Regions from separate parts of the Streptomyces sp. NBC_01352 genome, predicted to be linked through region 1. Evidence: riboswitches for the same ligand, from Rfam matches in the RefSeq annotation. Region 1 holds a riboswitch; each other region holds the start of a gene.
The links. Region 1 has a riboswitch for cyclic di-AMP ahead of OG252_RS29855 (LysM peptidoglycan-binding domain-containing protein). Riboswitches for the same ligand answer to the same signal wherever they lie in the genome.
Positions count from the first base shown of each region.

Region 1 (9,444 bases):
GACCAGGACGATTTCCGGGACTGGGCGGGGATGATGATCCGTCATGGCGGCGGGCCGCGCGGCGGAGTGGCGCGGTCGGTGAAGAAGATGCGGGGCTATCTCGCCGAGCTCATCCACCGCAAGCGCGAGGCCCTGACGGCCGAGAGCGCCCCCGGCGAGGACCTCATCTCCGGTCTCATCCGGGCCTCCGACCACGGTGAGCACCTCACCGAGAACGAGGCCGCGGCCATGGCCTTCATCCTCCTGTTCGCAGGCTTCGAGACAACCGTCAATCTCATCGGCAACGGCACCTACGCCCTCCTCACCCACCCCGAACAGCGAGACCGACTCCAGAAGGCGCTCGCCGCCGACGACACGGCGCTCCTCGAGACCGGTGTGGAGGAACTCCTCCGCTACGACGGCCCCGTCGAGCTCGCCACCTGGCGGTTCGCGACCGAGCCGGTCAGCATCGGCGGACAGGACATCGCGACCGGCGACCCCGTCCTCGTCGTCCTCGCCGCCGCGGACCGGGACCCTGAGCGGTTCGCCGATCCGGACACGCTCGACCTGTCCCGCCGCGACAACCAGCACCTCGGATACGGCCACGGCATCCACTACTGCCTCGGCGCCCCCCTCGCCCGCTTGGAGGGCCAGACCGCGCTCGCGACGCTTCTCACCCGTCTTCCGGACCTGCAACTCGCGATGGATTCAGCTGATTTGCGGTGGCGGGGCGGTCTCATCATGCGCGGGCTGCGGACGTTGCCCGTCGAGTTCACGCCGCGTGGCTGACTCGCTCACCTGCGTAAAGGTGACGCGCCCTCAAGTCTGTGATCTTCACGTGATCTGCGCGGCATTAACTTGTGACAAGTGATCGACTGCCTATACGTTCACGCCAGCGCGGCGCCGAGCCTCACCCGCCACGCTGGTCACCGTTGTCTCGCGAAAGGTTTCCGCATGCTCTCCGGGAACGGCCGTCATCGTCGCCCCCGCCAGGCTCCGGCCATCCTTGTGGCGGCCGGAGTGACCGGCTCCGCCATCGCGATCCCGCTCCTCGGCGCCACCGGCGCGAGCGCGGCGACCGGCACCACGTGGGACCAGGTGGCGAACTGCGAGACGGACGGCTCCTGGAGCGAGAACGCCGGCGACGGGTACTACGGCGGGCTCCACATCGCCCAGGACGACTGGGAGCAGTACGGCGGCCTCGACTACGCCTCGCGCGCCGACCAGGCCAGCCGCTCCCAGCAGATAGCCGTCGCGGAGAAGATCCTCGCGGACCAGGGCGTCGGCTACTGGTCCACCTGCGGCCTGCTCAACGGCCTCAGCAAGGACACCGCGGCGCCCGGCGTCGACACGGGTGTGGCGGACGACGCGACGTCGGGCGCGAAGGATTCGTCCGGCTCATCTGACTCGTCCGGCTTGTCCGACTCCTCCGGGTCGTCGGCGGACTCGTCCGGCGATGCGGCTTCGGACGCGCCTTCGTCGTCCGTGTCGCCCACGCCGTCCGATTCTGACGCCCGGTCGGATTCTTCCGGCGAAGCCGACAACTCGGCAAAGTCCGACACATCGTCCGATTCTGCTGCAACCCCCGGCGCCTCGCAGGGCTCCGGCGGCGACTCCGGCAGTGACTCCACCGGCGTGACGAATCCGGACGACTCGGACAACTTCTGGCAAGAGGGCGGCTCTTCGGCCCTCGTCGACACCGGCTCCCTCGGTGCGGGCAAGCATCGAGGCGACAGCGCCGACGAGACGGCCGCGGCCACGGACACGGACGCGGGTACCGCCGCCGCCGACGCGGGCGCCTCTGCCGGCCGTCACGCCGCCCGCGCGGACTCGTACACCGTCCGCCCCGGGGACACTCTCGCCTCCATTGCCGACTCCCTTGGCCTCCAAGGCGGGTGGCGTGAGCTCTACGCGGAGAACAAGCAGGCGATCGGCGCCGACGCGAGCGTCATCGTGCCCGGTCAGACCCTCACCGTAGGTATCGAATCGGGCGAAAACTAGCGGGAGTTCGCGTCACACTTCGCCACCGAATGTCCGATTTGGCGAAGTGTGGGATGAGTCTCAGAAGCCTTGATCGTCTTTGAAATTCCGCGGATCGCGTGTCTACCGTCGGGACCGCTCGCCAACACGAGCCCCGGCCGCCGCAACGCCGAATCCTGCCAGTGGCGCCCGGGAACAGTCGTCGCGTAAAGCGCCGTAGGCAGGAGCGGGGGACCCAAGGTAAGTGCCGGGACCAGCAGTTGAGCTGGGACCGGCTTGGGGTTAAGCCGTGCCGCGCACGAAACAGCGCGAGGCACGGCCGGGCAACTCAACCGGCCCGAACCCGACAGCTCACCTCGCAGGCGTCGGTGAGGGGATCCACCATGCTGTTTTCCGCCAAGGGCAAGCACCGCCGTCCGTCCAAGGCCACCCGTGCCATCGCCATCGCCGGTGTCACCGGTGCCGCCGTCGCCGCCCCGCTGATGGCCGCCGGCAGTGCCTCCGCCGCCACCGCCTCCGAGTGGGACGCCGTGGCCCAGTGCGAGTCCGGCGGCAACTGGTCCATCAACACCGGCAACGGCTACTACGGCGGTCTGCAGTTCTCGGCCTCCACCTGGGCCGCGTACGGCGGCACGCAGTACGCCGCGCAGGCCAACCAGGCCTCCAAGGCGCAGCAGATAGCCGTCGCCGAGAAGGTCCTCGCGGGTCAGGGCAAGGGCGCTTGGCCGAACTGCGGTGTGAACCTGTCGAACTCCGCCTACAACGGCAGCGCCGACACCTCGTCGAACACGTCCAGCGGCTCCGGCAGCTCGGACAGCAGCTCCTCGGAGAGCAGCCGTTCGACCGAGCAGCCGGCCTCCCGTTCCGCGGACCGCCCGGCCGCGAAGAAGACCGTCACCACCCCGACCGGCAAGAAGGTCAAGAAGGGCGACGGCGAGTACAAGGTCGTCTCCGGCGACACCCTCAGCTCCATAGCCGAGGAGCACGACGTCAAGGGCGGCTGGGACAAGCTGTTCGAGCTGAACAAGGACATCGTCACCGACGCCGACCTCATCTACCCGGGCCAGCAGCTGCACCTGAAGTAAGGGCTGCACCTGAAGTGAGGGCTGCACCTGAAGTGAGGGCTGCGCCCGAAGGCAAGAGCCGCGACTGAAGGCAAGAGTCGCGCCTGAAGTACTACGCGGCTCTCAGCTGAACCACAGCGCCCTCTTATCCGTGGACTCCATAGTGGAGGCCTCGTGAGGGCCACCCCCCCGTCCCCACGGGCTCCCCGCTCCGGTGCGTCTTCCCCCGTACGCACCGGGGCGGGGCTTTTTCATGCCGGTCCTGTGCGATTTCCCCGCGAGTTGCACGCCACTCTTTGTTCCGTTCGGAAACAATTTACTCTCGGTTCTGTCCATCCGGTGGTCGACCGGCTGGCCGATCGCCCGGAGCCGGTTAGGCTCGTCTCGCAGAACCCACCGCGGTCCTGCCGAACCGCGTCACATTGAAGAAGGAGATGCTCGTGCCGTCCATCGACGTCGTCGTAGCCCGGGAAATCCTGGACTCCCGAGGCAACCCCACGGTCGAGGTCGAGGTCGGCCTCGACGACGGCAGCACGGGTCGTGCCGCCGTCCCCTCCGGCGCCTCCACGGGCGCCTTCGAGGCCATCGAGCTCCGCGACGGTGACCCCAACCGCTACCTGGGCAAGGGCGTCGAGAAGGCCGTCCTCGCCGTGATCGAGCAGATCGGCCCGGAGCTCGTCGGCTACGACGCCACCGAGCAGCGCCTGATCGACCAGGCGATGTTCGACCTGGACGCCACCGACAACAAGGGCTCCCTCGGCGCCAACGCCATCCTCGGCGTCTCGCTCGCCGTCGCCCACGCCGCCTCCGAGGCCAGCGACCTCCCGCTCTTCCGCTACCTGGGCGGCCCGAACGCGCACCTGCTGCCCGTTCCGATGATGAACATCCTGAACGGCGGCTCGCACGCCGACTCCAACGTGGACATCCAGGAGTTCATGATCGCCCCGATCGGCGCGGAGTCCTTCTCCGAGGCGCTGCGCTGGGGCGCCGAGGTCTACCACACCCTCAAGAAGGTGCTGAAGACCAAGGGCCTGTCCACCGGCCTGGGCGACGAGGGCGGCTTCGCCCCGAACCTGGAGTCGAACCGCGCCGCGCTCGACCTCATCCTCGAGGCCATCAAGCAGGCCGGCTACGTCCCCGGTGAGCAGATCGCGCTCGCGCTCGACGTCGCCGCGTCCGAGTTCTACAAGGACGGCAAGTACGAGTTCGAGGGCAAGTCCCGCTCGGCCGCCGAGATGACCGAGTACTACGAGGAGCTCGTGGCCTCGTACCCGCTGGTCTCCATCGAGGACCCGCTGTACGAGGACGACTGGGCCGGCTGGAAGGTCATCACCGACAAGCTCGGCGACAAGGTCCAGATCGTCGGCGACGACCTCTTCGTCACCAACCCCGAGCGCCTGGCCCGCGGCATCGAGGAGGGCTCCGCGAACGCCCTGCTCGTCAAGGTGAACCAGATCGGCTCGCTGACCGAGACCCTGGACGCCGTCGAGATGGCCCAGCGCAACGGCTTCAAGTGCATGATGTCCCACCGCTCCGGCGAGACCGAGGACGTCACCATCGCCGACCTCGCCGTCGCGGTGAACTGCGGCCAGATCAAGACCGGCGCCCCGGCCCGCTCGGACCGCGTCGCCAAGTACAACCAGCTGCTGCGCATCGAGGAGATCCTCGACGACGCCGCGGTGTACGCCGGCCGCAGCGCGTTCCCCCGCTTCAAGGGCTGAGCCAAGCAGGGCTAAGCCTCAGCCAGTCGTACGTACGTCCCCGTACCGGTCCCGTACCGTGTGCGGGGACGTACGCACGTGTGAGACGGGAGGCGGGGAAACATGGCCGTGAAGGACCGGGACCGTTTCTCCACCGCGACCAGGATCAAGCTGCTCGGCGAGCAGACCGCGGCCCGTGTGTACCGTTCCCAGACCAAGCGGCAGGCCCGCCGCTCCCGGCTCACCGGACGGGCCGCGCTCCTCGCCCTGGTCCTGTGCACGCTGATCGTGGCCCTGGCCTATCCCATAAGGCAGTACGTCTCCCAGCGCGCCGAGATCGCCGATCTCGAGCAGCAGCAGGAGCAGGCCCGGCAGCGGGTCGAGCAGCTGCGCGACCTCAAGGCGCGCTGGCAGGACGACGCGTACGCGGAGCAGCAGATCCGGCAGCGGCTGCACTATGTGATGCCGGGGGAGACTGGTTACATCGTCATCGACCCGGACGCGGCCAGGCAGTCGCGCGCCGACCTCGGGGCGGCCGACCGCCCCTGGTACGCGAACGTCTGGGACGGCGTCGACAAGTCCGACGCCTCCGACAGCTGATCCGACGCCTCCAAGCAGTGAACTGCCAGTGAACTGAGCGATAGAAAGACAGGCATGCAAACGCCCCCGCCCCCTACTCCGCGCACCGAGCCCACCGACGCGGACGTCGAGGCCTTCAAGCAGCAGCTCGGGCGTCCGCCGCGCGGTCTGCGCGCGATCGCGCACCGCTGCCCGTGCGGCGAGCCGGACGTGGTCGAGACGGCCCCCCGCCTCCCCGACGGCACGCCCTTCCCGACGCTGTACTACCTGACGTGCCCCAAGGCGAACTCCGCCATCGGCACCCTCGAGGCGAACGGCGTCATGAAGGAGATGACCGAGCGGCTGGCGACCGACCCGGAACTCGCCGCCGCCTACCGTGCCGCGCACGAGGACTACATCCGGCGCCGCGACGAGATCGAGGAGCTGACGGGCTTCCCCAGCGCGGGCGGCATGCCGGACCGGGTGAAGTGCCTGCACGTCCTGGTCGCCCACTCCCTGGCGGCCGGCCCCGGGGTCAACCCGCTGGGCGACGAGGCGCTGGAGATGCTGCCGGAGTGGTGGCGGAAGGGGACGTGTGTGACGCGACTCCAGGAGACATCCACGGAGCCCGCTCAGCATGCTCAGTCCGTTCAGGAGGACGCCAAGTGACCCGGGTCGCCGCCGTCGACTGCGGTACGAACTCCATCCGGCTCCTCGTCGCCGACACCACTGCATCCAATAGCGCCTCCGGCGCGGGGGCGACCGCCGAACTGGTCGACCTCGACCGCCGTATGACGATCGTCCGCCTCGGCCAGGGCGTCGACAGCACCGGGCGGCTCGCCCCCGAGGCCCTGGAGCGGACCTTCGCCGCCTGCCGCGAGTACGCGGCGATCATCAAGGAGCACGGCGCGGAGCGCCTGCGCTTCGTCGCCACCTCCGCCTCCCGGGACGCGGAGAACCGGGACGAGTTCGTACGAGGGGTGCTGGACATCCTCGGTGTCGAGCCGGAGGTCATCACCGGCGACCACGAGGCGGAGTTCTCCTTCACCGGCGCCACCAAGGAACTGACCGGCCGCGGCGACCTCGCCAAGCCCTACCTGGTGGTGGACATCGGCGGCGGCTCGACCGAGTTCGTCGTCGGCGACGACCACGTGCGCGCGGCGCGCTCGGTCGACGTGGGCTGTGTCCGGATGACCGAGCGGCACCTGGTGAAGGACGGGGTGGTGAGCGACCCGCCGTCCGCGGAGCAGATCGCGGCGATGCGGGCCGACATCGAGGCGGCCCTCGACCTCGCCGAGCAGACGGTCCCGCTGCGCGAGGCGCACACGCTGGTGGGCCTGGCCGGCTCGGTGACGACGGTCTCGGCGATCGCCCAGGACCTCCCCGAGTACGACTCCACGGCCATCCACCACTCCCGCGTCACCCACGACCGCGTCCGCGAGATCACCGAGTGGCTCCTGCACTCCACCCACGCCGAACGCGCGGCCGTCCCCTCCATGCACCCGGGCCGCGTCGACGTCATCGCCGCGGGCGCCCTGATCCTGCTCTCGATCATGGAGCGGATCGGCGCGGCGGAGGTCGTCGTCAGCGAGCACGACATCCTCGACGGCATCGCCTGGAGCGTGGCCGAAGAGCTCGCGTAGCACTCTGCTGAGCAGGCAGGATGCCCGTTTGAGCACACCCGAGGGGCCCTGGTGGGCCCCTCGGTGACACTCCCCGGGGAAAGTTCGTGAAGTTCTTCACAAGGAATTCGGCCCTGTCGGAGGACGAAGGCGTCCCCGTTGACCCCTCCGGGGGTTCAACACCCGCGTGAACGTGTTCAAAAGAGGCGTGCGAGGACGTTTCACGGAGGCTCCGGAAGGGTCTCTCGCGAGGGCCCGACGGAGGGGTTTCGGGGCCAGAGAGGCAGCTCACGCGGCATTGACAACGGCCTGCCGTACACGCTGGTTCCCACTCCGCGCCATGACGTGGATCACGCGAGCGGCGGAGGATAGCACACACCACCAGGAAGCTTGTGAAGGGGCGCACGAGCGACCCCCCTGAGGCGGGTGGATACTCGATGGCATGAGCACCACGGAGCGTCCCAGGATCCTCGTAGTAGGCGGTGGGTACGTAGGCCTGTACGCAGCTCGGCGCATCATGAAGAAGATGCGCTACGGCGAGGCGACCGTCACGGTCGTCGACCCCCGGTCGTACATGACCTACCAGCCCTTCCTCCCCGAAACCGCCGCCGGCAGCATCTCCCCGCGCCACGTCGTCGTCCCGCTGCGACGCGTGCTGCCCAAGGCGGAGGTCCTCACCGGCCGGGTCACCACCATCGATCAGGACCGCAAGGTCGCCACGATCTCGCCGCTGGTCGGCGAGGCGTACGAGCTGCCCTTCGACTATCTGGTCGTCGCCCTCGGCGCGGTCTCCCGCACCTTCCCGATCCCCGGCCTCGCCGAGCAGGGCATCGGTATGAAGGGCATCGAGGAGGCCATCGGCCTGCGCAACCACGTCCTCGAGCAGCTCGACAAGGCCGACTCCACGAACGACGAGGAGATCCGCCGCAAGGCGCTCACCTTCGTCTTCATCGGCGGTGGCTTCGCGGGTGCGGAGACCATCGGCGAGGTCGAGGACATGGCCCGCGACGCGGCCAAGTACTACAACAACGTCTCCCGCGAGGACATGCGGTTCGTCCTCGTCGACGCCGCCGACAAGATCCTCCCGGAGGTCGGCCCCAAGCTCGGCCAGTACGGCAAGGAGCACCTGGAGAGCCGGGGCGTGGAGATCTACCTCTCCACCTCCATGGACTCCTGCGTCGACGGCCACGTGGTGCTGAAGAACGGCCTGGAGGTCGACTCCAACACCATCGTGTGGACGGCCGGCGTCAAGCCGAACCCCGCCCTTGGCCGCTACGGCCTTCCGCTGGGCCCCCGTGGTCACGTCGACTGCGAGCCGACGCTCCAGGTCAAGGGCACGGACTACATCTGGGCCGCGGGCGACAACGCCCAGGTCCCGGACCTCATCGGCCGCAAGGCGGGCAACGAGAACGCCTGGTGCCCCCCGAACGCCCAGCACGCCCTCCGTCAGGCGCGGGTCCTCGGCGACAACGTGATCTCCGGTATGCGGGGCTTCCCGCAGAAGGACTACAGCCACGCCAACAAGGGTGCTGTGGCAGGCCTCGGCCTCCACAAGGGCGTCGCGATGATCGTCATGGGCAAGATGAAGATCAAGCTCAAGGGCCGTCTCGCCTGGTACATGCACCGCGGCTACCACGGTCTGGCCATGCCGACCTGGAACCGCAAGATCCGCGTCTTCGCCGACTGGACCCTCGCCATGTTCCTCAAGCGCGAGGTCGTCGCCCTCGGTGCCCTGGAGACTCCGCGCGAGGAGTTCTACGAGGCCGCCAAGCCGGCGCCGGTCGCTGCCGCGAGCAAGACCGAGAGCCGGTCCAAGGCCGAGGACAAGCCGAAGGCCGAGCAGGCCAAGGCCTCCTGACCTCCGGTCACCGAGTCGCTGAGTCACCGAACGCCCCGAAGGGGCCGCCCGCCATCCGTGGTGCGGGCGGCCCCTTCGGCGTTCCCGCTCACGGCAAAGTCCGTGTCACGTGCACGCATTTTGCGAAGCCGTAACGCGAACGAGGGACTGCGCCCCGGCCCCGCAGGTGTTTACGTAGGTAAGGGACATTCCGGGATCCCTCGTCACGGAGGTTGCGCCATGGCAGACGCCGCGCTGCGGCTGAAGAGCCTCGTTGAACAGTTGCTGGGTGTACCGCTACCCGTGCGCATCCGCGCCTGGGACGGTTCGCAGGCGGGGCCGCCGGGCGCGCCGACACTCGTGGTGCGTAATCGGCGGGCTGTGCGGCGGTTGCTGTGGAAGCCCGGCGAGCTGGGCCTCGCCCGTGCCTGGGTCGCCGGCGACCTGGACATCGAGGGGGACCTCTACGCCGGCCTCGACCTGATGTCCGGGCTCATCTGGGAGCGCGACGAGGACGCCCGCAGCCTCGCCCAGGCCCTGCGCGACCCCGAGGTGCGGGCCGCCGTACGCGGACTCATCGCCCTGGCCGGACCCCCGCTGCCGCCCGCCCCGCCCCGCGAGGAGGTCCGCAGACCCCGCCGTCATCTGCACACCAAGCGCACCGACAAGCGGGCCATCAGCCATCACTACGACGTCGGGAACGA
Region 1 is NZ_CP108354.1:6,393,928-6,403,371, forward strand. Features, by position in the region: gene OG252_RS29845 (cytochrome P450 family protein) at 1-768, shown strand, start outside; gene OG252_RS29850 (LysM peptidoglycan-binding domain-containing protein) at 934-1,980, shown strand; cyclic di-AMP (ydaO/yuaA leader) riboswitch at 2,162-2,339, shown strand; gene OG252_RS29855 (LysM peptidoglycan-binding domain-containing protein) at 2,343-3,044, shown strand; gene eno (phosphopyruvate hydratase) at 3,458-4,744, shown strand; gene OG252_RS29865 (FtsB family cell division protein) at 4,847-5,323, shown strand; gene OG252_RS29870 (DUF501 domain-containing protein) at 5,378-5,950, shown strand; gene OG252_RS29875 (Ppx/GppA phosphatase family protein) at 5,947-6,924, shown strand; gene OG252_RS29880 (NAD(P)/FAD-dependent oxidoreductase) at 7,346-8,761, shown strand; gene OG252_RS29885 (cyclopropane-fatty-acyl-phospholipid synthase family protein) at 8,981-9,444, shown strand, end outside.

Region 2 (9,444 bases), 570 kb from region 1:
TCCTCGCGCCGCAGCAGCCCGTCCTTCTCCAGGCGCGTCACGGCGTACGTCAGCCGGCTGCGGGTGATCTTCAGCTTCTCGGCGAGATCGGTCATGCGCAGCCGGTGCTCGGGCACCTCGGAGAGGTAGGCCAGGATGGTGTAGTAGAGGTGCGGCATGCCGGCCTCCTGCTGGAGCTGCCGGTCGATCGCGTCCTCCAGGAGTTGCGTCGCGGCGATGTACGCGCGCCAGGCGCGCTGCTCCTTCGGGGTGAGCCAGCGAGTCGTCATGCCCCCAGTGTAGGTTTGCTTCAAACTTGAACCAAGCCCGCCGTGACATGAACCACGCCCGCCGTGCCGCCGCCTTCGAGAGGGACCGCGCCGATGCCCCACCCGTACGTCCTCCTCTCCGCCGCCGTCTCCCTCGACGGCTACCTGGACGACACCGGCCCCGACCGCCTGCTGCTCTCCGGCCCGGCCGACTTCGACCGGGTCGACGAGGTGCGGGCGTCCGTCGACGCGATCCTGGTGGGCGCCGGGACGATCCGTGCCGACAATCCGCGGCTGCTGGTCAACTCGGCGGAGCGGCGGGCGGCCCGGGTGGCCGCGGGCAAGCCGGAGTATCCGCTGAAGGTCACGGTCAGCGGGTCGGGGGACCTGGACCCGGCCGCGAACTTCTGGCACACGGGCGGCGAGAAGATCGTCTATACGACGGAGAAGGGCGCGGCCCGGGCTCGTGCGGTGGGACTGGCGGCGGACGTGGTGCCCCTCGGTGCCGAACTCGACTGGCGGCGGTTGCTGGAGCACCTGCACGACGTCCGTGGGGTCCGGCGCCTCATGGTCGAGGGCGGCGGACAGATCCACACCCAGCTGCTGCGGCAGGGGCTCGCCGACGAACTCCAGCTGGTGCTGGCCCCGCTGTTCGTGGGCGACCCGGACGCGCCCCGCCTGTTCGGCCCCGGCCCCTACCAGGGCGGACGCCTCCGGCTGGTCTCCACCCAGCCGGTCGGGGACGTCGTCCTGATGCGCTATGAGCCGACGGCACCGGGCAGCGGGCCGCACGCCTCCGCCGCCGACCACCACTGGCTCGCCCTCGCCTGCGAACTGGCGGCCCTGTGTCCGCCCTCGGACACGGCGTTCAGCGTGGGGGCGGTGGTGGTGGCGGCCGACGGTACGGAGCTGGCGCGCGGCCACTCACGGGAGGGCGACGACCCGGTCGTCCACGCGGAGGAGGCGGCCCTCGCGAAGATCACGCCGGGTGACCCCCGGCTGGCCTCCGCGACGGTGTACAGCAGCCTGGAACCGTGCGCCCGCCGCGCGTCCCGGCCGGCGCCGTGCGCGCGGCTGATCCTGGACGCGGGGGTGCGGCGGGTGGTGACGGCGTGGCGCGAGCCGGACACGTTCGTCGCGGGGGCGGACGGGAGCGGGGTGCTGGTGGCGGAGGGTGCGACGGTCGTCGTGCTCCCGGAGTACGAGGCGGTGGCGAAGGCGCCTAATCGGCATCTGCTGGGTTGACGAGTGCCTGCGGCGGCCTGTGCGGGTGGGGTGGGGGTGCGCGTAGCGCCTTGTGTTGTGTGGGGGTCGGGGACGTGTCGGGGGGTGTCCGTCCTCGGAACGGCGCGGAATCGGTTCCTCATCGAGGTGCCGGTGTTGACGCGCCAACCGCTGCGGGCGGACACCCCCCGACACGTCCCCTTGCCGCCGTGCGCGAGTGCGGACAATCCGGGCAGCCGGCGTCGATGCGACTTCCGTCCCGCGGATGGCGTACACTGAAGACACAACGACGCGGGGTGGAGCAGCTCGGTAGCTCGCTGGGCTCATAACCCAGAGGTCGCAGGTTCAAATCCTGTCCCCGCTACTGAAGGCCGAGGGCCGGAATCCAGAAATGGGTTCCGGCCCTCGGTGTATGTGTACGCCGGTCGGCCCTCACCGGTCGCCCCCCGCCACCGGTCCGGGAAACCTGGGTGCAGTGGTGACGGGACCGGACGTACGTGGGGGAGACGAGTGGTGCGGCCTGGTGACGCGGAGGAGGGGCGCCGCATCTCCAGCCTGCGGGTCGTTCTCCAGGTACTCCCCGTCCTGCTGATCGTCGGGGGAGTCTTCTACGACCTCCTCACCCCGCACGCCTTCACCGCGATCCCCTTCTTCACCGCCGCCCCGCTCGTGGCCGCGCCGGTCTACTCGCTGAGCGGCACCGTCGTGACAGGGGGCGTGGCCCTGATCGCCACGTACGCGGTCCATGCCCGGTACGGACTCGCCGCGGACGCCGACACGGTCACCGAGGTGGTCACCGTGGCCACGGTCGCCGTGCTGGCCGCCGTCATCAACCGTGTCGTACGCCGGGGCGAGGGGCGCCTCGCCTCCGCGCGCGGGATCGCCGAGGCCACCCAGCGCGCGGTGCTGCCCGAGCCCGCCGGACGGATCGGCGGGTTCGACATCGCGGCCCGCTACGAGGCGGCCCAGGCGGACGCCTTCATCGGGGGTGATCTGTATGCGGTGCAGGACAGTCCGTACGGCGTCCGGCTCGTCGTAGGTGATGTGCGGGGCAAGGGGATGGGGGCGGTGGCGGCGGTCTCCATCGTGATCGGGGCCTTCCGGGAGGCCGCCGAGCAGGAGGCGACGCTGGAGGCGGTCGCGCAGCGGCTGGAGCGGGCGCTGGCGCGCGAGGCCACGCGGCGGGGCGGGATCGAGGCCTTCGAGGGGTTCACGACGGCCGTGCTGGCCGAGCTTCCGTACGGGCGCGGCGTGGTGCGGATCGTCAACCGGGGGCATCCGCCACCGCTCCTGCTGCACGTCGACGGCACCGTGCGCTGCCTGCTCGCGCGGGAGGCCGCGCTGCCGCTCGGCATGGGAGACCTCGGCACCTGGCCCGACCGCGCCGACGAGACCGGTTTCCCGGCCGGGGCCACGCTGCTGCTGCACACCGACGGGCTGTCCGAGGCGCGGAACGCCCGCGGGGAGTTCTACGACCCCGAGGCGCGGCTCGCGGGGCGCACCTTCCGTGCCCCCGGTGAGCTTCTGCGCACCCTCGCCGAGGAGGTGCGCCGGCACACCGGAGGCGGCATGACGGACGACATGGCGCTGCTCGCCGTACGACGGCCCTGAGGGTCCGTTGTTACGAGGGGTGATCGGATGAGAGCCCTCCGCATAACAACTGACGCACCGTCAGCACTTGTGGGGTTGCTGAGGCTTGGCCAACTCGCCCGTTTTTCGCCGGTCATGGGTCGTAAGTCCTGCGCGGAAAGGTTAATGATCAAGAGGAACAGCTTGGAATCAGGGCCCCGCGTCTATTAACGTTCGATAACGCAGCGCGGTCGTCCCAGCCGTCACAAGAGTCGGCTCCGTGCGCACGCGCCGAATCCCGCAAGGGAACCGGGGAACCACCAATTGGGGTGAATCGCGCGGAAACCGCCGTGAAGTCACGGCCGGTATACGCGCGTAGGAGACCTTCCTGCTCCGAACCCGTCAGCTAACCCGGTAGGCGAGAAGGAAGGAAAGGAGCACGCCCACGTGGCGTCCAACCGGCCTGCCCCAGAAGCCCCGTTCGTGCCGAGCCAGCGCGACACCGAGACCTTCGGCTACGGCACCTACAGCACCGACGAGGGCCCCTGGACGGAGTGGAATCCCACCGAGGAGTCCCTCCCACCCGTACGTGGCCGGCATCGCGTCGCCAAGCAGCGCGGCGGACTCGCGCGCGGCGGACTCGCCCGCAGCTCCACCGTCCTCGGCGTCGGCGTCATAGCCGCTGTCGGCGCGGGCGGCATGGCCAGCGCGCAGACCGGCAAGCCGCCGGTGTCGATCTCCATGCCCGACCTGCCCAACGTGGGCTCCCTCATCTCCGACGACTCGGACGCCGCCGAGGACTCCACCACCGCGCTCAGCACCGTCAGCGTGGCCGCCGCGGACACCGAGGAGAGCACGGCCGACGCCGGCGAGGTGCTGCGCGCCCGGATCATGGCCCAGGCCGAGCAGCAGCAGGACCAGGTCGAGAGCAAGGCCGCGGCTGAAGCCGTCGCCGAGGCCGAGAAGGCCGCCGCCGACGCGGCCGCCAAGGCGGAGCAGGAGGCCGAGGCCAAGGCCGCCGCCGCGAAGAAGAAGGCGGAGGAGGAGGCCGCGCAGAAGGCCGAGGCCGCGCGCCTCGCCGAGCTGGCCAAGCAGTTCGCGCTGCCGACCTCCTCGTACACCGTCACCTCCACCTTCGGCCAGGCCGGCTCCCTTTGGTCCTCCGGCTACCACACCGGCCTCGACTTCGCCGCGCCCACGGGCACGCTGATCAAGGCCGTCCACACCGGGACGATCACGCAGGCCGGCTGGGACGGGTCGTACGGCTACAAGACCGTGCTCACCCTCGATGACGGCACCGAGATCTGGTACGCCCACCAGTCCTCGATCAGCGTCAGCGTCGGCCAGAAGGTCAACACCGGTGACGTGATCGGGCGCGTGGGTGCGACGGGGAACGTGACCGGGGCGCATCTGCACCTCGAGGTCCACACCGACGGTTCCGGCTCCGGGATCGACCCGATGGCGTGGCTGCGGAGCAAGGGCCTCAACCCCTGACCGTCGTGTTACCCGAGTCCCGGCGGTCCTGACGGCATCCCCCCGACGTCAGGGCTGCCGGTCAGGGATTTACGGGGTTTTTGCGTGTGACCATGGAATCGGGGGATCCTGGGCGGTCGTTGAGGTGAGGTATGACTTCACCTTCGCTTCGCAAGCTCGGTTCCTCGGACCTCGAGGTCTTCCCGCTGTCCCTCGGAGGCAACGTCTTCGGCTGGACCGCCGACGAGGCGGCCTCCTTCGCCGTCCTCGACGCGTACACCGCCGCGGGCGGCAACTTCATCGACACCGCCGACTCCTACTCGGCGTGGGTCGAGGGCCACCGGGGCGGCGAGTCCGAGACCGTCGTCGGCAAGTGGGCCAAGGCGCGCGGCAACCGCGCGGACGTGGTGATCGCGACCAAGGTGAGCCAGCACCCCGAGTACCAGGGCCTGACCGCCGCCAACATCAAGGCCGCCGCCGACGCCTCCCTTCGGCGCCTCGGCACCGACTACATCGACCTCTACTACACGCACTTCGACAAGCCGGATGTGCCGGTGGAGGAGATCATCGGCGCGCTCGACGAGCTCGTGAAGGCGGGCAAGGTGCGGTACATCGGCGCGTCCAACATCTCCCCGCAGCGGCTCGAGGCGTCCCTCGCCTTCTCCGACCGGGAGGGCCTGGCACGGTACGTCGCCCTCCAGCCCCACTACAACCTGGTCTCCCGCGACACGTACGAGGGCGACCTCCAGAACCTGGCCGAACGCTCCGGCCTCGCGGCCGTCCCGTACTACGCGCTCGCCTCCGGCTTCCTCACCGGCAAGTACCGCCCCGGCACGACCGTCGACAGCCCGCGGGCCGGCGGCGCGGCCAAGCACCTCGACACCGAGCGCGGCCGCAAGGTCCTCACCGCCCTGGACGAGATCGCCCGGTCCCACGACGCGCCGGTCGCCACGGTCGCCCTGGCGTGGCTCGCGGCCCGGCCGACGGTGGCGGCGCCGATCGCCTCCGCACGCACGGTCGAGCAGCTGCCGGCGCTGGTGGGGGTGGCGGAGCTGGCCCTGACGGAGGCGGAGGTCGCGCGGTTGACGGAGGCGTCGGCCTGATCTTTGGGCGCGCACGTCTCGGTGTCCGGCGGTGGCCTGCCGGTGTCCGGCGGTGCGCTTCCTGATTACGTCCGATACGGGTTGTACGAGTTGTAGGAGGGATACGGCACCGCCGGATACGCGGCAGGCCCCGCCGGATACCCGTACACCCCGTACACCGGCCACGGCGGCGCGGTCACCGCCACCGGCGGTGCCGTCGCCCGTGCCGCGTGGTCCAGCGCGGGGCGCGCCACCTCCCGGCGCCACCACAGCTCGGCCAGCAGCTCCCGTTCCCGTACGACGAAGTCGGCCTCGGCCCGCCCGCGGCGCCCCCGATGCCGTAGGAAGGCCAGCGAGGTCGCGTACGCCTCGTACTGCGCCACCGCCCGCGCCGCGGGCCGACCGAAGTGCCGACGGGCGTAGTCGCGGGCCAGTCGCCGTGCCCGCATCGAGCCGAGCGCGTACGGCTCGGTCGGCGACAGCCAGCCCGCCACCGCGTAAGCGGGCAGCTCTTCCCGTACGGTCTTCAGCTCACGCTGCCGGGTCCAGATGACGAGCCAGGTCAGCAGCCCGAAGGCGGGCACCATGAAGGCCGCGTAGACCGCGAAGAACCCGTACTCGCCGAACGTCGAGGAGCCGTTCCAGATCGCGTGCATGCCCATCGCGAGCAGCAGCCCGGACAGCGGCAGCAGGACGCGCCGCAGGTGGTGGCGTTCCGCCGAGAGCGCGGAGATGCCGAAGCCGATGCCGGTGAGGACGGTGAAGAGCGGGTGCGCGAACGGCGACATGATGATCCGCACGAAGAAGGTCGCCGCGGTGACGGAGGCGATCCCGGTGTCGCCGGTGAGCTGGTCGGTGCCGAAGGCGGTGCCGAGGTAGAGGATGTTCTCGGTGAAGGCGAAGCCGGTGGCGGTGACCCCGGCTATCACCACCCCGTCCACGATCCCGGTGAAGTCACGGCGCCGGAAGAGGAAGACGAGTAGAACGGCCGCGGCCTTGGCCGACTCCTCCACGACCGGCGCTATGACGGTCGCGCCGAGGGTGTCCGCGCTGGAGGGATCCGCCGTGGCCGTCGCTATCCATCTCGTCGCGAAACTGTTGGCGATGATCGCTATCAGCGCCGCCGCGCAGGCCCCCCAGGCGAAGGAGAACAGGAGGTTGCGCCAGGGGCCGGGCTCTACCCGGTCGAGCCAGCGGAAGGCGGTCATGAGGAGCGGCACGGGCAGGACGGCGAGTCCGAGCCCGACCAGGAAGCCCTCCGTGCCGGTCTGTTCGCGCACCAGGGCGAGGATGACGAGTCCGGAGAGTGCGAGCAGGGTGCTCAGCCCGCCGTAACGCACCCACTTCCTCTGCCACCAGTGCGCGTGCCGCAGTGCGCCGCCGGTCGGATCACCGGGGTGCGTCGGGTAGGGGGGAACGGTGGCCACGGCATTGACCCTAACGAGGCAGAGGCGCCGTCCGCAGGGGGAGAGGGGGGTTCAGGCGCCGGTGGGGGGCTGGTCCTTGTGCGCTACACGTTGCTCAGCAGGTTGCTCGGTGCGTTGTTCTGCGAGGTGCTCTACGCCGTGCTCTACGCGTCGGAAGAGCAGGTCGTTCACGACATGACCCTTCTCCAGTCCCTGGCCCTCGAAACGAGTCAGCGGCCGGAACTCGGGACGCGGCGCAAAACCGCCCCCGGGCTGTGTGTTCTCGAAGCCGGGGTGCGCCGTGAGCACCTCGAGCATCTGCTCCGCGTACGGCTCCCAGTCCGTCGCACAGTGCACGACCGCCCCCGGTCCGAGCCGGGTCGCGGCGAGGTCGAGGAACTCCGGCTGGATCAGCCGCCGCTTGTGGTGCCGCTTCTTGGGCCAGGGGTCGGGGAAGTACACGCGCAGACCGGCCAGGGAGTCCGGGGCGAGCATCTCCCGCATCAGGATGATGGCGTCGCCGTTGCCGACGCGGATGTTGGACAGGCCGTTCTGATCGGCGAGATTGAGCAGGTTGCCCTGTCCGGGGGTGTGTACGTCGACGGCGAGGATGTTGGTGGCCGGGTCGGCGGCCGCCATCCGGGCCGTGGCCTCGCCCATCCCGAACCCGATCTCGAGCACGACGGGATTGCCGTTCCCGAACAGCTCACCGAGATCGACGACGCGCTGCCCGTCGATGTCGAGCCCCCACTTGGACCACAACCGCTGCAACGCGTCCGCCTGCCCGGCCGTCACCCGACTCCGCCGGGGCTGAAAACTCCGAATCCGCCGCTCGAAGTGCGACCCCGCGGGATCAGCACGGGGCCCATCGGGAAACCGAGGCTCCCCCTTGGCCCGAACATGCCGGGCGGAGGCCCCGGGCGGGTGCGGGACCTGGCGGGTTTCGGGGACATCGAGTGACTCAGACACAGTGAGCCCAATTTTACGACCCCCGTGGCGCCACTCAGTCCGTCCGGCGTTTGAGGACGAGGCCGTTCAGGCCGACGGGGGTCCAGGGGGCGGAGCCCCCTGGCGGGGTCGAAGGGGCGGAGCCCCTGGGGATGGGAACGGGAAGGGGCGGCGGGGGCGAGAACAGCCCTGCGGCGAGCGCGGCGCCCCGCACCGTCACCCGGACGCCAGCGCCGCCAACGCCCGTCGAGCCACCTCCCGCCCCACCGGCAGCGAAGCCGTCGCCGCAGGCGAAGGTGCGTTCAGTACGTGCACGGCCCGCGCCCCCTCCCGGATGAGGAAGTCGTCCACCAGAGAGCCGTCCCGAAGCACCGCCTGCGCCCGCACCCCCGCCGCCGCACGCACCAGGTCCCCTTCCTCGACCGCCGGCACCAACCGACGCACCGCCTCCACGAACGCCCCCTTGGACACCGACCGCCGCAGCTCCCCCGCCCCGTACCGCCAGTGCCGCCGAGCCATCCGCCAGGCCCCCGGCCACCCCAGCGTCCCCGCCACCTCCCGAGGCCGGACCACGCCCCACCCGTACCCCTCGCGGGCCAGCGCCGGCACCGCGTTGGGCCCGATGTGCACACCGCCGTCGATTCCGCGCGTGAGATGCACCCCGAGGAACGGAAACGCCGGATCCGGCACCGGATAGACCAGTCCCCGCACCAGCGCAGGCCGTGCCAGCGAGTAGTACTCGCCCCGGAACGGCACGATCCGCATCCCCGGCTCGTCCCCCGTCATCCGGGCGATCTCGTCGCAGTACAGCCCGGCGCAGTTCACCAGCACCCGCCCCCGCACGACGTCCCCGCCCGCCGTCCGTACGGCCACCCCGAGCTCCGGCCGCCGATGCACCCGTACGACCCGCGCGCCGTACCGGATCTCCGCTCCCGACGCCTCGCCCAGCCGCCGCGCGACCTCGGCGAAGTCGCACACGCCCGTCGTCCCGACGTGTATCGCGGCGAGTCCGCGCACCTCCGGTTCGTACTCCCCGATCTGGGCGGCGCCCAGCTCCCGTACCGAGATCCCGTTCTCCCGGCCGCGCTGCACGAGCGCGTGCAGCCGCGGCAGCTCGGCCCGGTCGGTCGCGACGATCAGCTTTCCGGTGACGGCGTGCGGAATGTCATACTCCGCGCAGAACTTGATCATCTCGGCGGCGCCCCGGACGGCGTACCGCGCCTTGAGGGAGCCGGGCCGGTAGTAGATCCCGCTGTGGATCACCCCGCTGTTGCGCCCGGTCTGGTGCCGGGCGGGACCGGCCTCCTTCTCCAGCACCGTCACCCGCGTGCCCGGCGCGGCGCGCGTGATCGCATACGCCGTGGACAGGCCGACGATCCCGCCGCCGACCACCAGCACGTCACAGTCGTACGCGAGCTCCCGCACCTGCCGCGTCACCTGCACCACCTCCCGGCTTCGATAGTGCACTGCGCCACTGACAATGCGCTCAAACCC
Region 2 is NZ_CP108354.1:5,818,937-5,828,380, forward strand. Features, by position in the region: gene OG252_RS27130 (MarR family winged helix-turn-helix transcriptional regulator) at 1-269, opposite strand, end outside; gene OG252_RS27135 (dihydrofolate reductase family protein) at 363-1,493, shown strand; tRNA gene OG252_RS27140 (tRNA-Met) at 1,763-1,836, shown strand; gene OG252_RS27145 (PP2C family protein-serine/threonine phosphatase) at 1,986-3,083, shown strand; cyclic di-AMP (ydaO/yuaA leader) riboswitch at 3,321-3,477, shown strand; gene OG252_RS27150 (M23 family metallopeptidase) at 3,489-4,535, shown strand; gene OG252_RS27155 (aldo/keto reductase) at 4,667-5,617, shown strand; gene OG252_RS27160 (PrsW family intramembrane metalloprotease) at 5,683-7,023, opposite strand; gene trmB (tRNA (guanosine(46)-N7)-methyltransferase TrmB) at 7,075-7,971, opposite strand; gene lhgO (L-2-hydroxyglutarate oxidase) at 8,167-9,393, opposite strand.
Region 2: another riboswitch for cyclic di-AMP. It lies ahead of OG252_RS27150 (M23 family metallopeptidase); the one in region 1 lies ahead of OG252_RS29855 (LysM peptidoglycan-binding domain-containing protein).

Region 3 (9,444 bases), 3.2 Mb from region 1:
GTCCGCGATGCCCTGCAGTTTCTTCGAGCCGACCAGGTCCTTGATCTTGGCGATGACCTTCTCGGGACCGACCGTGAAGGGCAGCTCGGTGACGATCAGGCCCTTGCGGCGCGCCGTCACGTTGTCAACGGCCACCGTCGCGCGGATCTTGAACGTGCCGCGGCCCGTCTCGTACGCGTCCCGGATGCCGGAGAGGCCGACGATCCGGCCGCCGGTGGGCAGGTCGGGGCCCGGGACGTGCCGCATCAGGGCTTCGAGGTCCGCGTTCGGGTAGCGGATCAGGTGACGGGCGGCCGCGATGACCTCGGCCAGGTTGTGCGGCGGCATGTTCGTGGCCATGCCGACCGCGATGCCCGAGGCCCCGTTGACCAGGAGGTTCGGGAAGGCGGCCGGCAGCGCCACCGGCTCCTGCTCCTGGCCGTCGTAGTTGGGGTTGAAGTCGACCGTGTCCTCGTCGATCGACTCGGTCATCAGGCTCGTCGCCTCGGCCTGGCGGCACTCGGTGTACCGCATGGCGGCCGGCGGGTCGTCATTGCCCAGCGAGCCGAAGTTGCCGTGGCCGTCGACCAGCGGGACGCGCATGGAGAAGGGCTGGGCCATGCGCACCAGGGCGTCGTAGATCGACGCGTCGCCGTGCGGGTGCAGCTTGCCCATGACCTCGCCGACGACCCGGGCGCACTTCACATAGCCGCGATCGGGGCGCAGGCCCATCTCGTTCATCTGGTAGACGATGCGGCGGTGCACCGGCTTGAGGCCGTCGCGGGCGTCCGGCAGGGCGCGGGAGTAGATGACCGAGTACGCGTACTCGAGGAAGGAGCCCTGCATCTCGTCGACGACGTCGATGTCGAGGATCTTCTCCTCGTACGAGTCGTCGGGCGGCGGGGTCTTCGTGCTGCGGCGGGCCATCGCTGCCGGCTCCTCCTGTTTCTGGTAGTTCGCCTACGGGACGCTCAGGTCGGTCTCGGGAACCCGATCGTGCTCAGCCCTTCGGGCCTCAGCGCGCTCGACCTCTCGACACCGCCGCGTCCCTTCGGCTCACTCGTGCTGAAGCGTGAACGGGATCTGACGCGGACCATTGTGGACCGCGGCACTGACAGTGCGGGCCAGGGCCCTCTGTCGGCTGCCCGGCCCGGAATGCGGGCGGGCGCCTGACCGCGGTTGCCCGCAGGCTACGCGATCTCGCTGACGGCGTACGTCGTCCGGGAACTTCGCCGACCGCCCGCACGCTGCATACAGTGGCAGGACCGGCAGGAAAACCGCGGTTTTCAGCGACCGCGACCGCGATCGAAGGGACGTACATGCCCATGGGTCACACGGCCACAGCCCAGGCAGGCTCCGGCGGACTGACAGCGACCGAGCACCGCCTGGCCAATGGCCTGCGCGTGGTGCTCTCCGAGGACCATCTGACCCCCGTCGCGGCGGTGTGCCTCTGGTACGACGTCGGCTCGCGCCACGAAGTCAAGGGGCGTACCGGCCTGGCTCACCTCTTCGAGCACCTTATGTTCCAGGGATCCGGCCAGGTCAAGGGCAACGGCCACTTCGAGCTGGTCCAGGGCGCCGGCGGCTCGCTCAACGGAACCACCAGCTTCGAGCGCACCAACTACTTCGAGACCATGCCCACCCACCAGCTGGAACTCGCCCTCTGGCTGGAGGCCGACCGCATGGGCTCGCTGCTGGCCGCCCTCGACGACGAGTCGATGGAGAACCAGCGGGACGTCGTCAAGAACGAGCGCCGGCAGCGCTACGACAACGTCCCGTACGGCACCGCCTTCGAGAAGCTCACCGCCCTCGCCTACCCGGAGGGCCACCCCTACCACCACACCCCGATCGGCTCGATGGCCGACCTGGACGCGGCCACCCTGGAGGACGCGCGCGCGTTCTTCCGCACGTACTACGCGCCGGGCAACGCCGTCCTGTCGGTCGTCGGCGACATCGACCCGGAGCAGACGCTCGCCTGGATCGAGAAGTACTTCGGATCCATCGCGTCGCACGACGGCAAGCCCGCGCCCCGCGACGGGTCGCTGCCCGAGATCATCGGTGAGCAGCTGCGCGAGATCGTCGAGGAAGAGGTCCCCGCGCGCGCGTTGATGGCCGCCTACCGGCTCCCGGAGGACGGCACGCGCGCGTGCGACGCGGTCGACCTGGCGCTCACCGTCCTCGGCGGCGGCGAGTCGTCCCGGCTCTACAACCGGCTCGTACGGCGTGACCGTACGGCGGTGGCGGCCGGCTTCGGTCTGCTGCGGCTGGCCGGGGCGCCCTCCCTGGGCTGGCTGGACGTGAAGACCTCCGGCGACGTCGAGGTGCCGGTCATCGAGGCCGCCATCGACGAGGAGCTCGCCCGGTTCGCCCAGGAGGGCCCCACGGCCGAGGAGATGGAGCGCGCCCAGGCCCAGTTGGAGCGCGAGTGGCTGGACCGGCTCGGCACGGTCGCGGGCCGAGCCGACGAACTGTGCCGGTACGCCGTCCTGTTCGGCGACCCGCAGCTCGCCCTGACCGCCGTACAGCGCGTCCTCGACGTGACGGCCGAGGAGGTACAGCAGATCGCCAAGGCCCGCCTGCGCCCCGACAACCGCGCGGTGCTCGTCTACGAGCCGATCTCCGGAGAACCTGCCGAGGACGCGGATCCCCCTGAAGACCCCGAGGCCGAGGCCACGGTCGAAGCCGGCGACAAGAACGAGGAGGCGGCCCGGTGACCGAGCTCGCCACGATGGAATTCCACCCCCAGCCCCAGGCCGGCGAGGCCAGGCCCTGGGCCTTCCCGGCGCCCGAGCGCGGCACGCTCGACAACGGCCTGACGGTCCTGCGCTGCCACCGCCCCGGCCAGCAGGTCGTCGCCGTGGAGGTGCTCCTGGACGCGCCCCTGGAGGCCGAACCGGCCGGTCTGGACGGCGTCGCCACGATCATGGCGCGGGCCTTCTCCGAGGGCACCGACAAGCACTCCGCCGAGGAGTTCGCCGCCGAGCTGGAGCGCTGCGGCGCCACCCTCGACTCGCACGCCGACCACCCCGGCGTCCGGCTCTCCCTCGAGGTCCCCGTCTCCCGCCTGGCCAAGGCGCTCGGCCTGCTCGCCGATGCCCTCAGGGCGCCCGCGTTCGCGGACAGCGAGATCGAACGTCTGGTCCGCAACCGCCTGGACGAGATCCCGCACGAGCTGGCCAACCCGTCCCGGCGTGCCGCCAAGGAGCTCTCCAAGGAGCTGTTCCCGGCCACCTCGCGCATGTCGCGCCCGCGCCAGGGCACCGAGGAGACGGTCGAGAAGATCGACTCCGCGGCCGTGCGCGGCTTCTACGAGAAGCACGTCCGCCCCGCCACCGCCACCGCCGTGGTCGTCGGCGACCTCACCGGCATCGACCTCGACGCGCTGCTCGGTGACACGCTCGGCTCCTGGACGGGCTCCTCGGCCGAGCTCCGTCCCGTGCCGCCGGTGACCGCCGACGACACCGGCCGGGTCGTCATCGTGGACCGCCCCGGCGCCGTCCAGACGCAGCTGCTGATCGGCCGTATCGGTCCCGACCGGCACGATCGCGTGTGGCCCGCCCAGGTGCTCGGCACCTACTGCCTGGGCGGCACCCTCACCTCCCGCCTGGACCGCGTCCTGCGCGAGGAGAAGGGCTACACCTACGGTGTGCGGGCGTTCGGTCAGGTCATGCGCTCCGCTCCGGACGGCACGGGTGCCGCGATGCTGGCGATCAGCGGCTCCGTCGACACCCCGAACACCGGCCCCGCCCTGGACGACCTGTGGACGGTGCTGCGCACCCTCGCCTCCGGAGGGCTCACCGACGCCGAGCGTGACGTCGCCGTGCAGAACCTCGTCGGAGTGGCGCCGCTGAAGTACGAGACGGCGGCGGCCGTGGCGAGCACGCTGGCCGACCAGGTCGAGCAGCACCTGCCGGACGACTTCCAGGCGACGCTCTATCAGCAACTCGCGGCGACGGGCACCGTCGAGGCCACCGCGGCGGTCGTGAGCGCCTTCCCGGTCGACCGTCTGGTGACCGTCCTCGTCGGGGACGCGGCGCAGATCAAGGAGCCCGTGGAGGCTCTCGGGATCGGCGAAGTCACCGTCGTTTCGGCGGAGTAGGCGCACGCGCGCGTGGCGAAGCGGGCCAACGCGCGTCCAGGGGCCCTGGTGACCCAAGAGTCACCAGGGCCCCCCTATGTCCGAATTGAGGGAGAGGTTGCCTGTCTGCCCTGTGGCATGCGCTACAAAAGCCGTGATCCGTTTGGGGTTTGAAACTTGGCGCGTTTAGCGTCATGCGGGCTGTCCGTCAGGCACCGCGCCGCATCCGCGGCACCGGGCAGCCATCGCCGAGTCCCCACATGGCGCGAGCCAGGGGAGCCGGGGACCCACACCACAAGTCCCTGGGGTGAATCGGACGCCCGCGCGCATCGCGAGGGGGCCCGTAGGAGACCTTCCTGCTCCGAACCCGTCAGCTAACCCGGTAGGCGAGAAGGAAGGAAAGGATCAGCCACTACATGGCGTTCACCTGCGCCACCGGGAAGCATCGTCGTCCCAGCCGGATGAAGCGCACCACCGCCCGTGCGGCGGGTGTCGCGGCCCTCACCACCACCGGTGTCGTCGGCACCCTGGCCGCCCCGGCGCTTGCCGCCGAATCCGCAGTCGAGCAGACCGGTTTCATCCCCGTCATCTCCACCGGCGACTCGATCGCCGACCAGATAGACGCCCAGGCCGCCGCCCAGAAGCAGGCCGCCGAGGAGGCCGAGGCCCAGCGGAAGGCCGCCGAGGAGGCCGCGCGCAAGAAGGCGGCCGCCCAGGCCAAGGAGGCGCGCGAGATCAAGGAGCGCGCCGCCCGCGAGGCCGAGCGCAAGCTCCTCAACTCCTACGTCGCACCGATCTCCGGCTCGTACGTCTCGACCGGCTACAAGACCGGCGGCGCCGTGTGGTCCTCCGGCAGCCACACCGGCGTCGACTTCCACGCCGCCAGCGGCACCTCCGTCCAGGCGGTCGGCTCCGGCACGGTCGTCGAGGCCGGCTGGGGCGGGTCGTACGGCAACAACATCGTGATCAAGATGAACGACGGCACGTACACCCAGTACGGCCACCTGTCGTCCATCGGTGTCTCCGTCGGCCAGACGGTCACCCCGGGGGAGCAGATAGGCCGCTCCGGCGCCACGGGCAACGTCACCGGGGCGCACCTGCACTTCGAGGCCCGCACGACCGCGGAGTACGGCTCGGACATCAACCCCGTCGCCTACCTCCGCTCGCACGGTGTGAACGTCTGACGCTCGCGCCCGCGAACGTCCCACGCGCGCGTTCCGGCACCGTCTGACGACAGACGGCTCCCGTCCCGAAGCCCCGGCTCCCCGAGCCGGGGCTTTCGGCGTTTCAGACGGCCGTCTGTCCAAAAAATATCCATGGATTCCGGTCCGCCATCGGAAATTCCCGCTGATTGCAATAGAGTCACTGAACACACGTCAATCGTCGACGTTTCACGGGGATTAAAGCGGAGGTCGGTCATGCGTATTCCGGCGCACTCGGTATGCACGGCGATCCGGGACGACATCGTCGCGGGTGTCTACGAGCGCGGCAGCCGGCTCACCGAGGAACTGCTCGCGCGCCGCTACGGCGTCTCGCGCGTCCCCGTCCGCGAGGCCCTGCGCACGCTGGAGGCGGAGGGCTTCGTCGTGACCCGGCGGCACGCCGGTGCGTGCGTCGCGGAACCCACCGAGCAGGAGGGTGCCGACCTGCTGGAGATGCGCATGCTCCTGGAGCCGCTCGGCGCCTCCCGGGCCGCCCAGCGGCGCACCGAGGCCCATCTCAAGGTGCTGCGCGGCCTGGTCCGGCTGGGCCAGGAGCGGGCCAGGCGGGGCAACAGCGAAGACCTGCGCTCCCTGGGGGGCTGGTTCCACGAGACGCTCGCGCAGGCCTCCGGCAGTGCCGCGATGACCTCGATGCTGACCCAGCTGCGCCACAAGATCGCCTGGATGTACACGGTGGAGGCGCCGGCCAACCCGGTGGAGTCGTGGGCGGAGCACGGCGCGATCGTGGACGCGGTGGCGCGCGGCGACAGCGAACGCGCGCGGGCGCTCACGGCGCTGCACACGGAGCGCGCGACGGCGGCGCACCGGCTGCGATTCACCGGCGGCGGGGAGCGGACGGATCGTGTGAGGAACTCGCAACCTCCCGTAAACATGACGGGTCTGCGGCATTAACACAGGCACCGTATACAAAGAGGGGATAATTCGTGGGGGATTATTTCTGCTGCCCGTGAGCGGGAAATACGAAGGGCTCGCCCGATAATTCGGACGAGCCCTTCGCGGCAAACGTGAATTGCGTGCTTACACGGTCTCGGGGAGTTCTTCGAGACCCTCGGAGACCAGCTTCGCCAGACGGTCGAGGGCCACGTCGGCGCCCTCGGCGTCGGAGGCGAGGATGATCTCCTCGCCTCCCTGGGCGCCCAGACCGAGGACGGCCAGCATGGAGGCCGCGTTGACGGGGTTGCCGTCGGCCTTGGAGATCGTCACCGGGATACCTGCGGCCGTGGCGGCCCGGACGAAGATGGAAGCGGGGCGGGCGTGGAGACCCTCGGCCCAGCCGACGTTGACGCGGCGCTCAGCCATGTGATGCTGCCCTTCGGTGTATCAGGTTGTCTAGACCAGTTTCCCATATCGTGAAGCATGCCCGGAGCGGTCCTTCGTCCCGCCCCGCGGCGTCGTCGGACCGCGGCCTCGGTCCGGCTTCTCGTCCTCCACAGACTGCCTCGCGCCGTTGTCGTACGCGAGCCGTACTCTGGGGCCCATGCAGACCTCGTCGGACCGGCACGAGTATCCCGCCCACTGGGAGGCCGACGTGGTGCTGCGCGACGGGGGTACCGCGCGCGTCCGGCCCATCACCGTTGATGACGCCGATCGCCTCGTCAGCTTCTACGAGCAGGTGTCGGACGAGTCGAAGTACTACCGCTTCTTCGCGCCCTACCCTCGTCTGTCCGCCAAGGACGTCCACCGCTTCACGCACCACGACTTTGTGGACCGGGTGGGACTCGCGGCCACCATCGGCGGCGAGTTCATCGCCACCGTACGCTACGACCGCATCGGGTCCGACGGCATGCCCGCCTCCGCCCCGGCCGACGAGGCAGAGGTCGCCTTCCTCGTGCAGGACGCCCACCAGGGACGCGGCGTCGCCTCCGCCCTCCTCGAACACATCGGCGCCGTCGCGCGCGAGCGGGGCATCCGGCGGTTCGCCGCGGAGGTGCTGCCCGCCAACAACAAGATGATCAAGGTCTTCAGGGACGCCGGGTACACCCAGAAGCGCAGCTTCGAGGACGGCGTCGTACGCCTGGAGTTCGACCTGGAGCCGACGGACCGCTCGCTCGCCGTGCAGTACGCGCGCGAACAGCGCGCCGAGGCGCGGTCCGTGCAGCGGCTGCTCATGCCAGGGGCCGTCGCCGTGATCGGGGCCGGGCGGGCGCCCGGCGGTGTGGGCCGCAGCGTGCTCGACAACATCAGGGGCGCCGGATTCACCGGTCGGCTGCACGCCGTGAACAGGGCCCTCCCCGAAGAGCAGAAGGAACTCGGCGGGGTGCCCGCGTACCGGTCGGTGCGGGACATCGACGGGCCCGTCGACCTCGCGGTCGTCGCCGTGCCCGTGGAACACGTCCCTCACGTCGTCGAGGAGTGCGGACTGCACGGCGTGCAGGGGCTGGTGGTGCTCACCGCCGGGTACGCCGAGAGCGGGCCCGAGGGGCGCGAGCGCCAGCGCGAACTCGTCCGGCACGCGCGCGCGTACGGCATGCGGATCATCGGGCCGAACGCGTTCGGGATCATCAACACCTCCCCGCAGGTCCGGCTGAACGCCTCGCTCGCGCCGCAGACCCCCCGGCCCGGCCGGATCGGCCTGTTCGCCCAGTCCGGCGCGATCGGCATCGCCCTGCTCTCCCGGCTGCACCGGCGCGGCGGCGGGGTCACGGGGGTCACCGGTGTGTCGACGTTCGTGTCGTCCGGCAACCGGGCGGACGTGTCCGGCAACGACGTCCTTCAGTACTGGTACGACGATCCCGACACCGACGTCGTCCTCATGTACCTGGAGTCCATCGGCAACCCGCGCAAGTTCACCCGGCTCGCCCGGCGTACGGCGGCCGCGAAGCCGCTGGTCGTGGTGCAGGGGGCGCGGCACGGGGGAGCGGCGCCGCAGGGGCACGCCGTACGGGCGACGCGGTTGCCGCACGCCACGGTGTCCGCGCTGCTGCGGCAGGCCGGGGTGATCCGGGTCGACACGATCACCGAGCTGGTCGACGCGGGGCTGCTGCTCGCGCGCCAGCCGCTGCCGGCCGGGCCCCGGGTGGCGATCCTCGGGAACTCCGAGTCACTGGGACTGCTGACGTACGACGCCTGCCTCGCCGAGGGGCTCAGGCCGCTGCCTCCGCTGGATCTGACGACCGGCGCCTCGCCCGAGGACTTCCACGGGGCGCTGTCCCGGGCGCTCGCGGACGACGCGTGCGACGCGGTGGTCGTCACGGCGATACCCGCGGTGGGGGAGGAGGCGGCCGACGACGCGGACGCGGCACTGGCGGAGGCGCTGCGATCGGCGGCCGAGCGAGTCCCCGGGAAGCCGGTGCTGGTGGTGCACGTGGAACTGGGCGGGCTCGCGGAAGCGCTGTCGGCCGCGGCGAGCACCGCACCCCAGGCGAGTGCACCGGCGCCCGGCACGGTCGGCCGCGACCACCCGTTCCGCGCGCTGGACCGACTGGCCGTCAAGGCGGCGGACGACGCGCCCGCACCCGAGAACTGCTCCCGCCTCATCCCTGCCTACCCCGCCGCCGAGCGAGCCGTCCGCGCCCTCGGTGAAGCCGTGAAGTACGCCCAGTGGCGGCGCGAGGCGGCCGAGCCCGGCAAGGTCCCCGAGTACGAGGACATCGACGAGAAGGGGGCCGCCGAGCTGATCGATGGGCTGCTCGCGCGGGGGCAGGGGCTCACCCTCGGTACCGAGGAGACCTGCGAGCTGCTCGGGAAGTACGGCGTGCACGTCCACCGCGCGCTGCCCGCCCCCGGCCCCGAGGACGCCGTCGCCGCCGCCCGTACCCTCGGCTACCCGGTCGCCCTCAAGGCCACCGCCCCGCACCTGCGCCACCGCGCCGACCTGGGCGGCGTACGCCTGGATCTCGCGGACGAGGAACAACTGCGGCGGGCGTACGCCGAGTTGACCGAGCTCTTCGGGACGCCGGAGGAGCTGCGGCCGGTCGTGCAGGGGATGGCACCCCGCGGGGTCGACACCGTGGTCCGCGCCGTCATCGACCCGGCGGCGGGGGCCGTACTGTCGTTCGGGCTGGCCGGGGCGGCCTCGCAGCTGCTCGGGGACATGGCGCACCGGCTGGTTCCGGTCACCGACCGGGAGGCGACCTCGCTGGTCCGGTCGATCCGGACGGCGCCGCTCCTGTTCGGCTGGCGCGGCTCGACCCCCGTCGACACCCCGGCCCTGGAAGAACTGCT
Region 3 is NZ_CP108354.1:3,238,719-3,248,162, reverse strand. Features, by position in the region: gene OG252_RS15215 (DNA gyrase/topoisomerase IV subunit A) at 1-906, opposite strand, end outside; gene OG252_RS15210 (M16 family metallopeptidase) at 1,299-2,693, shown strand; gene OG252_RS15205 (M16 family metallopeptidase) at 2,690-4,078, shown strand; cyclic di-AMP (ydaO/yuaA leader) riboswitch at 4,294-4,460, shown strand; gene OG252_RS15200 (M23 family metallopeptidase) at 4,474-5,241, shown strand; gene OG252_RS15195 (GntR family transcriptional regulator) at 5,476-6,171, shown strand; gene OG252_RS15190 (HPr family phosphocarrier protein) at 6,298-6,579, opposite strand; gene OG252_RS15185 (bifunctional acetate--CoA ligase family protein/GNAT family N-acetyltransferase) at 6,758-9,444, shown strand, end outside.
Region 3: another riboswitch for cyclic di-AMP. It lies ahead of OG252_RS15200 (M23 family metallopeptidase); the one in region 1 lies ahead of OG252_RS29855 (LysM peptidoglycan-binding domain-containing protein).